DNA from 3 places in the Arthrobacter sp. USHLN218 genome. Region 1 is predicted to be linked to each of the others. Evidence: riboswitches for the same ligand, from Rfam matches in the RefSeq annotation. Region 1 holds a riboswitch; each other region holds the start of a gene.
The links. Region 1 has a riboswitch for S-adenosylmethionine ahead of WFH44_RS09825 (flavin reductase family protein). Riboswitches for the same ligand answer to the same signal wherever they lie in the genome.
Positions count from the first base shown of each region.

Region 2: linked by a shared signal. The riboswitch ahead of WFH44_RS19440 (cobalamin-independent methionine synthase II family protein) and the one ahead of WFH44_RS09825 (flavin reductase family protein) in region 1 are both predicted to bind S-adenosylmethionine.
Region 3: linked by a shared signal. The riboswitch ahead of WFH44_RS19480 (LLM class flavin-dependent oxidoreductase) and the one ahead of WFH44_RS09825 (flavin reductase family protein) in region 1 are both predicted to bind S-adenosylmethionine.

Region 1 covers NZ_JBBCYT010000004.1:3,701-6,966, reverse strand. Annotated here, with positions in the region: gene WFH44_RS09835 (SdrD B-like domain-containing protein) at 1-350, shown strand, start outside; gene WFH44_RS09830 (dTMP kinase) at 347-1,015, opposite strand; gene WFH44_RS09825 (flavin reductase family protein) at 1,118-1,624, opposite strand; SAM riboswitch class IV at 1,679-1,796, opposite strand; gene WFH44_RS09820 (aldo/keto reductase) at 1,880-2,887, opposite strand; gene WFH44_RS09815 (TIGR03885 family FMN-dependent LLM class oxidoreductase) at 3,014-3,266, shown strand, end outside.
Region 2 covers NZ_JBBCYT010000010.1:111,929-115,194, forward strand. Annotated here, with positions in the region: gene WFH44_RS19435 (ABC transporter ATP-binding protein) at 1-504, opposite strand, end outside; gene WFH44_RS19440 (cobalamin-independent methionine synthase II family protein) at 783-1,994, opposite strand; SAM riboswitch class I at 2,007-2,118, opposite strand; gene WFH44_RS19445 (CoA-binding protein) at 2,278-2,694, shown strand; gene WFH44_RS19450 (ABC transporter substrate-binding protein) at 3,090-3,266, shown strand, end outside.
Region 3 covers NZ_JBBCYT010000010.1:121,672-124,937, reverse strand. Annotated here, with positions in the region: gene WFH44_RS19485 (alpha-hydroxy acid oxidase) at 1-247, shown strand, start outside; gene WFH44_RS19480 (LLM class flavin-dependent oxidoreductase) at 384-1,790, opposite strand; SAM riboswitch class I at 1,872-1,962, opposite strand; gene WFH44_RS19475 (LLM class flavin-dependent oxidoreductase) at 2,050-3,266, opposite strand, start outside.

The DNA of each region.
Region 1 (3,266 bases):
ACGTCTATCCTTTCGAAGATGAAGGCCCGCAGGCCTTGGGCATTGATCCCGACGGACTGACCGACCTGTTCGAAGTCGACGGCGAATACTCGGCCATCATTGCGATCGGCCTGGCCGAGGCGGATGCGGCGGCCCCGGCGGCGCCGGACGTCGAACCGGCGGCAATGAATCCCGCGCCGGTGTCGCAGCCTGCCGCCGCGCGGTCTGCCGAGCCGCAGTCCGCCGAAGCAACGGCTCCGCAGCTGGCGTATACCGGCAGCACCGCCACCGCGCTCGCGCCGCTGGCCGCGCTGGCCCTGGCCGCCGGCGCCGTCCTGCTCTGGCTGGTCCGCCGGAAGCCCGCCGCCTAAGAACCTGGGGCCGGGCGGCGGAGGCGGATCAGCTGTTCCAGTTGGTCGGCCACGTCGGCAGGCGGACGGCCGGCGTCGATCACCGCGAAGTCCCCGAAGTCCGCCAGCGCCCGGTAGCGGGCAGCGAACGAGGCCAGTCCCGGGAGGGTTTCTGAGTCCTCCCCGCGCAGGGCCACCCGGGCGAGGGCCTGTTCCGGGAGAATGTCGAAGTAGACCACCAGGTCAGGGCGGGGAAGCAGGGCCAGCAGGCGCGCGGAGAGGCTCCGCCGGACCAGTCCGCGGCTGTGGTCGCGTGCCAGCTGGCAGTAGAGGGAACGGTCGAACAGCACCAGCCCGCCGGCATCCCGGGACTTTCGGTAGGCGGCGCAGGCCATGGCAACGCGAATGGCATTTTCGACGGCGCTCAAGCCCCTGCGGCCGAGCACCCGTTCGGCGGTTGTGCCGAGCCGGTTCGCCCATCGCTCCAGGGTCTTCCGGCCGGCGTAGATTCCGTGGACGGCGACGGGCTCGCCGGCAGTCGCAAACCGGGCCCTCACAGCCTCGGCCGCGGAGGTCTTCCCGGAGCCGTCGATGCCGGCCAGCGCCACGCGGTACGGGCGGCCAGGCGGAGGCTCCTGCGCGTTGGAGCAGGCAGCGCGGGCAGGAACGGGCAGGGTCGCAGTCATGGTCAGGTGCGGCAACGGGCAGGGGCCGCGGCGGGCACACTCGTCATCATCCCGCCTACGCTACGGCGGGAAACTGGGCAGGTGCTGGAAGTAGCCCCGGTATTAGGCGAAGACCGGCTGCTCCAGCCGGCGGAAGGCCGAACCGTGGAAGACCAGCGGCTCGTGCGCGTCGTCGTGCGTGGTCAGGGCGTGCACCCGCAGCAGCACCACGTGGTGGTCGCCGGCCGGAACCTCCTGCTCCACCGAGCAGTCCAACCACAGCGCGGCCTCCTCGAGGAAGAGGGCGCCGTCGTCGGTGGAATGCAGTTGAAGCCCGGCGAAGCGGTCCCCGGACTTCGACGCAATCTGGCGGCAGACGCCGTCGTGCCCCGCACCCAGCACGGAAACGCCGATCCGTCCGGCGGTGCGCACGATCGGCCAGGTGCGCGAGGTGTTCTGCACCGCGAACATCACCAGCGGCGGATCCATGGAGACGCCCACGGTGAAGGAGGATGCGACGATGCCCTGCGGGGCGCCGTCGACAATGGCGCACAGGGCGGCGATACCCGACGGGAAGCGACCGAAGGCCTTGCGGAGGGTGTCAGGCTGCAGATCATCGTGGAGGGACATGCCGGTTCCTTTGCCGTCAGGCGAATCCGCTGGCTTCCTCTACGACCGGCGAATGCGCAGTACTTGCGTCGCTGGCTGTTGGCCAGCGGGCCGAATCATCACCTGGAGCACCCCGCTACGGCGAGAGGGTTGCCGGCCAACCAGCCAGGGCTTGGTGTTGGCACTCATGATTCTGGTTTCCACGCTAAACGCGGCATGCTGCGCGGTCAAACCCCAGCAACACTTCGTAAAGGACCGCCGCGCGGATGCCGGGATCTACTCCGACCGTTCCGGCTCGCTGTACGTTTCGGTGTCCACGTCCGCCTGCTGGCCCGCGCTGTAGCGCGCACCGTGCACGGTCTGCTCGTTGATCAGCTCGTCCAGCCGGGTCATCAGCGGGGCATCAAGTACGACGGCGGCGGCGGCCATATCGTCGTCGAGGTGGGCGATGCTGGTGGTTCCGGGAAGGGCGACGATGTCCTCGCCGCGGTGCAGCACCCAGGCCAGCGCCAGCTGGGCCGGGGTGCAGCCGGCCTCCCCGGCAAGACGGATGAACTCGTCCAGCAGCCGCAGGTTGAGCGGGTAGTTCTGCGCCGAGAAGCGCGGCATGCCGCGGCGGATGTCGCCGTCGGGCAATGACGCCGCATCGCGCACACCGCCGGCGAGGAAACCGCGGGCCAGCGGGCTGAACGCCACGAACGCGGTGCCCAGTTCCTGGCAGGCCTCCAGGGCGCCCAGCTCCGGATTGCGCGTCCAGAGCGAATACTCCGTCTGCAGCGCCGCGATCGGGTGCACCGTGTGGGCCCGGCGGAGCGTGCCGGCGGAAACCTCGGAGAGGCCGATCCCGCCGATCTTGCCCTCGGCCACGAGTTCCGCCAAGGCACCGACGCTCTCCTCGATCGGGATGGTCTTGTCCCAGCGGTGCAGATAGTAGAGATCGATGTGGTCCGTGCGCAGCCGCCGCAGCGCCTCCTCGCAGGTGGCCTTCAGCGTGTGCGGCCGGCCGTCGATCACGCGCTTGCCGTCCACGCTCGTCATGCCGCACTTGCTGGCCAGGAAATACTCGTCCCGCCGCGCGCCCAGGACCTCGCCCACCAAGGTCTCGTTCGCCGTCGCACCGTAGAGCGCGGCCGTGTCGAAGTGCCGCACGCCGCTGTCCAGCGCGTGCAGCAGCAACGCCTCGGCCTCTTCGCGCGGCGGGGGCGTGCCGTAGGCATGGCTGAGGTTCATGCACCCCAGCCCGATGCTGCCGACGTCCCTGGTCCCGATCCGGCGAGTGCCCATGCTGTACCTTCCGCTGCGTGCGTGCCAACGCTTCTTCTTAGCACACGCCTCCTTCCGGTCCGGCATCGCCCGCCCGATTCCAGCGCATGCCTCGACAAGCCCCGGACAGCCCGGTAAGCATGGATCGTGGCTGTCATCGGGTTCCATGCATCGCACGAACAGATCGCTCCGGCCCAGCTCCTGGCCGACGTCCAACTGGCCGAGCAGGCCGGCTTCGGCGCGGCCATGTGCTCCGACCACCTGGAGCCCTGGTCCGCCCGGCAGGGCCATTCCGGCTTCGCCTGGTCCTGGCTAGGTGCCGCGCTCGCCACCACCAAGCTCCGCTTCGGCGTCGTCACCGCGCCGGGCCAGCGCTACCACCCCACCGTCATCGCGCACG
Region 2 (3,266 bases), on a different contig from region 1:
ACGGGCCAGCGAGGCACGCTGGGCCATGCCTCCGGAGACCTCGCGCGGCCGGTGCTTGGCGAACTTGTCCAGGCCCACCAGCTCCAGCAGCCGGGCGACCTTGGCCTTGCCGGCCTTGGCGCTCGCGGACTTCGGCAGGCCGATGGCCACATTGGCTTGCAGCGTGTGCCAGGGGAGCAGCCTCGGCTCCTGGAACGCAAAGGCGCAGCGCGGATCGATGCCCTGCACCGGCGTCGTACCTATGTTGACAGTGCCGGCGCTCGGGGCGTCCAGGCCCGCGGTGGCGCGCAGGAGGGTGGACTTGCCGCAGCCGCTCGGGCCGAGGATGGCCAGGACCTCGCCGCGTTGCACCTCGAAATCGATGTCGCGCAGGACGGTGTGCGCGGAGCCGCCGCTGCCGAAGGTGCGGCGCAGCCCGCTGAAGGACACCGGCAGGGCGGAGGACAGGTCGGGACGGCGTGCCTGCGAGGACGCGGCGGCCGAGGGGCGGGCAGAAGGTGCCAATGCAGTCAAGGGATCACTCCATCGATCCTGGCAGTAGCACCCTACGGATCACGCCTTCGGTGCGGATGCACCGGCCTGCGGCGATGAACCTCGATATCACCGGCGTTCACGGCAGAACTCCGGCGACCAGGGTTGCTGCGGCGTCGTAGAGCCAGGTCTCTCAGCCGCTCGGGATGGTCAAGCCCATTGAACCGTCACGGGGCGGTTTTCGGCAAGCCCGCGCCTCATCCGCCGTAACAAAGGCCGCCCGGCCGGCGTCCGGGTGACGTGCAGGCGGTTCAGCGCCAGAGCCGGCGGGTGGCGATCCGCGCGCCTTCGCCCAACGCTTCGAGCTTGGCGACGGCGATCTGCGGATGCACCCGCCCGCCCAGGCCGCAGTCGGTGGACGCGATGACGGACTCGCGTCCCACCAGCCCGGCGAAGCGTTCGATCCGGTCCGCCACCAGCTCCGGGTGCTCCACCACGTTCGTCGCATGCGAGACCACGCCCGGAATGATCGACTTGCCCTCCGGCAGCTTGGTGTCTTCCCAGACCCGCCACTCGTGCTCGTGCCGGACGTTGGCCGCCTCGAAGGAGTAGGCGCCGGCGTTGATCTGCAGGACGGAGCCGATGATGTCCGCGAACGGGATGTCCGTGGTGTGCGGGCCGTGCCAGGAGCCCCAGCAGACGTGCAGTCGGATCTGTTCCGCCGGCAGGTCCCGCAGCGCCCAGTTGGTGGCCTCGACCCGCAGCTGGATGAATTTCAGGTAGTCCGCCAGCGCCGGCTCCGGGCTGATTTGGTCCCAGCTCTCCGCGAGCGACGGGTCGTCGAGCTGCACGGTGAGGCCGGCGTCTATGATCGCCTTGTACTCCTCGCGCATCGCGTCGGCGCAGGCGTAGACCAGTTCCTCGTCCGTCTTGTAGTAGTCGTTGGCGATCCGGGCGCACGAGCCGGGGGAGAGGGCCGCCACGAAGCCTTCTTCAAGCCCCGCCGCGGCCAGGCCCTTCTTCAGGTTTTCGACGTCCGAGGCGACGAGATCCTGTCCGGTGTACGTCAGCGGCCCCGCGATCTTGGGCTGCTTTACGGACTTCCGGTGCGCCAGGATCCCGGAGGACGGGTCGGTATAGGCGTCGTTGAACTTCACCCGGTCGCGCCGGTCCGTGAAGGTGGTCAGCACGATGTTGCCGGGCGACGAACGGTGCACCTCGGTGTCAGCCCAGCGGTCCACATCGGTGGCCTCGAGGCCGCCGAGCCGGGCAAAGGAGTAGTTCCACCAGGCCCCGTAGTCGACGGAGGAGGACATGGTGTGCCCGTACTCGCCGTCGTTCGGGATATCGATCCCCAGGTTCTTCTGGCGTTCGACGACGTCGGCCACCGACTCGGCGAGCAGGCGCCGGAATTCGTCCGTGATGCCGCCGGCTTCCTTCGCCTCGTTGGCCGCAATCAGTTCCGGGGTCCGCGGCAGGGAACCGGCATGGGTGACGCGGATGTGGTCGGTATTCAGGGACATAGCAGCGCTGCCTTTCCATCGGTCCTGGCAGTAGCACCGTTCCGTGGCAGGGCCGTCGAGGCACTCATCGGGTCGGTTGCTGCGGCTTCATCGATCCAGGTCTCTCGGCCGCTCGGGATGGGATGCCCTTACTCAACGGCATCGCGGCCCGTTCTGGCAAATCCAACAACGACGGCGGCGCGGCGGGTTTCCGCGCGGGACGCGCCGGTGCGGGTGCTCCGGTGGGGGCGCGGGGGTGGGGCTTGCCCTGTCCGGCGGCGCGGCCCGGCGCTAGGCTGGCCGCATGGGCCATGTCAACGATCCGGAAGTCATCAAGCGGCTGCTCACCACGCCCGCCCGGTGGGCCGTCGTCGGTTTGTCCAACAATCCGCGTCGTGTGGCACTGGGCGTCTCCCGGTACATGCTGGACCAGCGCAGCATGGAGATCATCCCCGTCAACCTCAAGGGCGAAGACGTTCATGGCCAGCGGGGGTACCGCAAGCTCGCCGACATCCCCGGCGGCATCGACGTGGTCAACTGCTTCGTCAACTCGCAGAAGGTCGGCCCCGTCGTGGACCAGGCCATCGCGGCCGGAGCGAAGGCCGTCTGGCTGCAGCTCGGCGTCATCGAAGAAGCCGCCGCGGAACGCGCCAAAGCCGCCGGGCTCGACGTCGTCATGGACACCTGCCCCATGATCGAGGCCCCGGCCCTCGGACTCTAGCCTCCCCACCGCTGCGGCCGCAATCCCGCTTCTCCAGCACAAAGCCGCAGGCCAGGCAAGGAAATGTCGCTTCATGACGAGTTGTGACGCAGGCTATTTCCAGTGTGACCCTCCGCCCCCCACACTGGAACGCGTAACCATCCCGAGCAGCTGAGAGACCTGGCTCTATGACGCTGCAGCAACCCTGGTCACGCTGGATCACCTCTGGTCCGCGTCGATAACAAGGGACATGTCCGAGGGCCGCGCACAGCGCGGAAGGACATGCTCCGTAGGGTGCTCCTGCCAGGACCGATGGAGTTAGCCGCATCTTCCCGTTGGTCCCTGTCCCGCTCCGTGTGCGTGGCAGACTTCCCGCGTGAAATGGCGTTCCTCGGTAATGACCGAGAGGAGCCTTCATGGCCATCAACGACGACAACGCGCCACAACCCGTGCGCCGCTTCCGGCGGGCCCAGGCCGCCGCCCTCCTCAGCGTTTCCGCACTGCTGCTCGCTGCCTGCGGCGGTAATTCCGGTGGCGGTGCGGAGCCTGCCGCCGATAATGGCCAGCCGGTCCAGGGCGGCACCTTGGTTTAC
Region 3 (3,266 bases), on a different contig from region 1:
CAGCGGCATCATGAGCGGCGCCGATGTGGTGGCCGCGCTGTGCGCCGGGGCCGACTTCGTGCTGGTCGGCCGCGCCTACCTCTACGGGCTGATGGCCGGCGGCCAGGAGGGCGTCGAGCGCGTGCTCGGACTCCTCGCCGATGAGGTCCGCACCACCATGCAGCTCATGGGCGCCGCCAGCATCAAGGACCTGCAGCCCGAAATGCTGCGCCTGCGCCCGGCGGCCACGGAGACCGGCGGGCTCTAAGCGCGCAGCCGGGAGCGTTGACGGCAGCCGGCGCCGCACGCGCGCACCCGGGAAAGCCCGACGGCGGTGCACCACCTTCGCGAAGGTAGTGCACCGCCGTCGTTGTTCCCCTATAGTCCGGCCCGAAAAGCGTCCGCTAGACCGAGGCCACGGAGCTGCCGATGCGGTAGCGGCTGCCCCGGTGCTGCTCCGGCAGGCGGTCGCCCTGGCCGAAGAGCTTGTTGCGCAGGGTGCCCGGCGCGTACTCCGTGGGGTAGGCGTCGAGCTTCTGCAGCTCGGGGACCACGAATTCGACGATGTCCTCGAAGGTTCCCGGCGTGATGGCGTAGGCGAGGTTGAAGCCGTCAACGTCCGTCTCGTCGACCCAGGAGACCAGATCCTGGGCGACCTGCGCGCCGGATCCGACCGTGATCGGGCCGAAGCCGCCCACGCCGACCCATTCCGCCAGCTGGCGGATGGTCCACGGCTCGCCGCTGTCGCCGGAGGCCTTCTGGAAGGTCTCGACCGAGGACTGGATGGCGTTGGACTTCACGTTCGCGCCGATCACGTCGTCCGGCGAATAGGTGGACAGGTCAACGCCCATCCAGCCGGAGATCAGGGCCAGCGCGCCGTTGATGTCCGCGTAGGACTTGTACTCCTCGAACTTGGCCTGCGCCGTCTCGTTGTCCGGGCCGGTGACGATGGTCTGCATGGCGTAGATGCGGACGTCGTAGCGGCCGCGGCCGGCGGCCTCGGCGGCGTCGCGGATCTTCTTGACCGACGCGGCGAGCATTTCCTTGGTCGGGCAGGTCACGAAGACGGCCTCGGCGTTCTCCGCGGCGAACTGGGTGCCGCGCTTGGAGGCGCCAGCCTGGAAGATCACGGGGGTGCGCTGCGGGCTCGGCTCGGTGATGGCGATGCCGGGCACCTTGAAGTACTTGCCCTCGTGGCCGATCTCGTGGACCTTGGACGGGTCGGTGAAGATGCTGTTCACCTTGTCCTTGACGACGGCGTCGTCCTCCCAGGAGCCTTCGAGCAGCTTGTAAATGACCTCGAGGTACTCGTCCGCGTGGTTGTACCGCTCGTCGTGCTCCATCTGGTCTTCCTGGCCCATGTTCCGCGCGGCGGAGGGCAGGTAGCCGGTGACGACGTTCCAGCCGACGCGGCCGTTGGTCAGGTGGTCCAGCGTGGCCAGGCGGCGGGAGAACGGGTAGGGATGCTCGTAGGCCGTGCCCGCGGTGACGCCGAAGCCCAGGTTCTCCGTGACCGCGGCCATCGCCGAGACCAGCAGGAACGGGTCGTTGACCGGGACCTGGGTGCCGGCGCGCAGGGTGGTCTCGTTGGAACCGCCGAACACGTCGTAGGTGCCCAGGACGTCGGCGATGAAGAGGCCGTCGAAGAGGCCCTTCTCCAGCACCTTGGCCAGGTGGGTCCAGTAGCCGATGGTGTTGTAGTCGGCGGACTTATCCTCCGGGTGCCGCCAGAGGCCGGGCGACTGGTGGCCGACGCAGTTCATGTCGAAGGCGTTGAAGCGGATGTGGCGCTGCGGGCTGTGCAATGTCATTTCAGGCTCCTTCCCGACCGTGAAGTGCGCGCGAAGGCCGCGAGGCGTTGCTGCCGGAGCGGCCAACGGAAAGATTCTGCATCTCCATCGGTCCTGGCGGTAGCACCTTCCTCTCGCGAGGTGGTTGCTGCGGCGTCAACGAGCCAGGTCTCTCAGCCGCTCTGGATGGTTACTTCTTCCCATTGAACCGGCACGGGCTGCGAACGCGAAACGCTTCCGTCACACCCGGTAACCCGCGCCGGTCCGCACGAGGACCGTGCTACCCCGGCTGGCCGCCGTCGTGCACGGGCAGCCTTTCCGTAGCCGCGGCGGAATGCTCCGAAAACGCGCCGCGGAAACGTGCCGCCGGATGGGTCGGTTCCACCCGGGCCCCGCGTCCGAAGACCTTCTCGCGCAGCGTACCCGGCTGGTACTCGGTCTGCGCCAGGCCGCGCTTGCGCAGCTCGGGCAGCACCCCTTCGATGAAGTCCGTATAGGAGCCAGGCAGGATCTGGTTCATCACGTTCACGCCGTCGATGCCGGCGTCCTGCCAGCGTTCCAGCTCGTCAACGATCTGCTCGGGAGTGCCGGCGATCTGCTGGGCCTTGGCGCGGTAGAGGGCAAGGTCGCCGACGGTCGGTTTGCCGCCGGGCACCGAGGCGATCGCCGCCTCGAGCACGCCCCGTGCTCCTTCAGTGGACAGCTCGCCCAGCGGAGTATCGAGCGGCAGGCCGCCTAAGTCGACGCCGATGCCGCCGCCGATGTGGGCGATGATCGCGTGCAGGTCCAGGTACTCGTCGTACTCTGCCTCCTTGCGCTTCACCTCCGCCTCAGTGCTGCCGACGACGAACGAGAGTCCCGCGAAGATTTTCACGTCGCCAGGGGCCCGGCCTGCTTCGGCTTCGAGGGAGCGGATGGAGGCCGCCTGCTTGCGAACGTAGTCCGTGTGCGGGGCGAACAGGAAGGTCGCCTCGGCGTGGGCCGCCGCAAAGCTGCGGCCCCGGGTAGAGCTGCCGGCCTGGAACAGGAACGGTGTGCGCTGCGGGCTGGGCGTTGCCAAGTGCGGTCCCTCGATGGAATAGCGGGCGCCGCGGTGGTGGATCTTGTTGACCTTGGCCGGATCGGCGAAGATGCCGCGCTCCTTGTCGGCCAGCACGGCCCCGTCCTCCCACGAGCCTTCCCAGAGCTTGTACGCGGCCTCGACGTATTCATCTGCCCAGTCGTAGCGGTCGTCGTGGGCGGTGAGTCCATCGGCACCGAAGTTCCGGTGCGAATTCTCAAGCACGCTCGTGACGATGTTCCACGCAACCCGGCCGCCGGAGATGTGGTCCAGGGTGGACATCTGGCGGGCCAGCTGAAATGGATCGGACTGGATCACGGAGCTTGTCATGGCCAGCCCGATGTCCTTGGTGGTCGCGGCCAGCGCCGAGCAGAGCACCAACGGGTCGTGGGTCGGAACCTGCATGCCCCGGCGGACATGCGAGGCCCAACCACCTT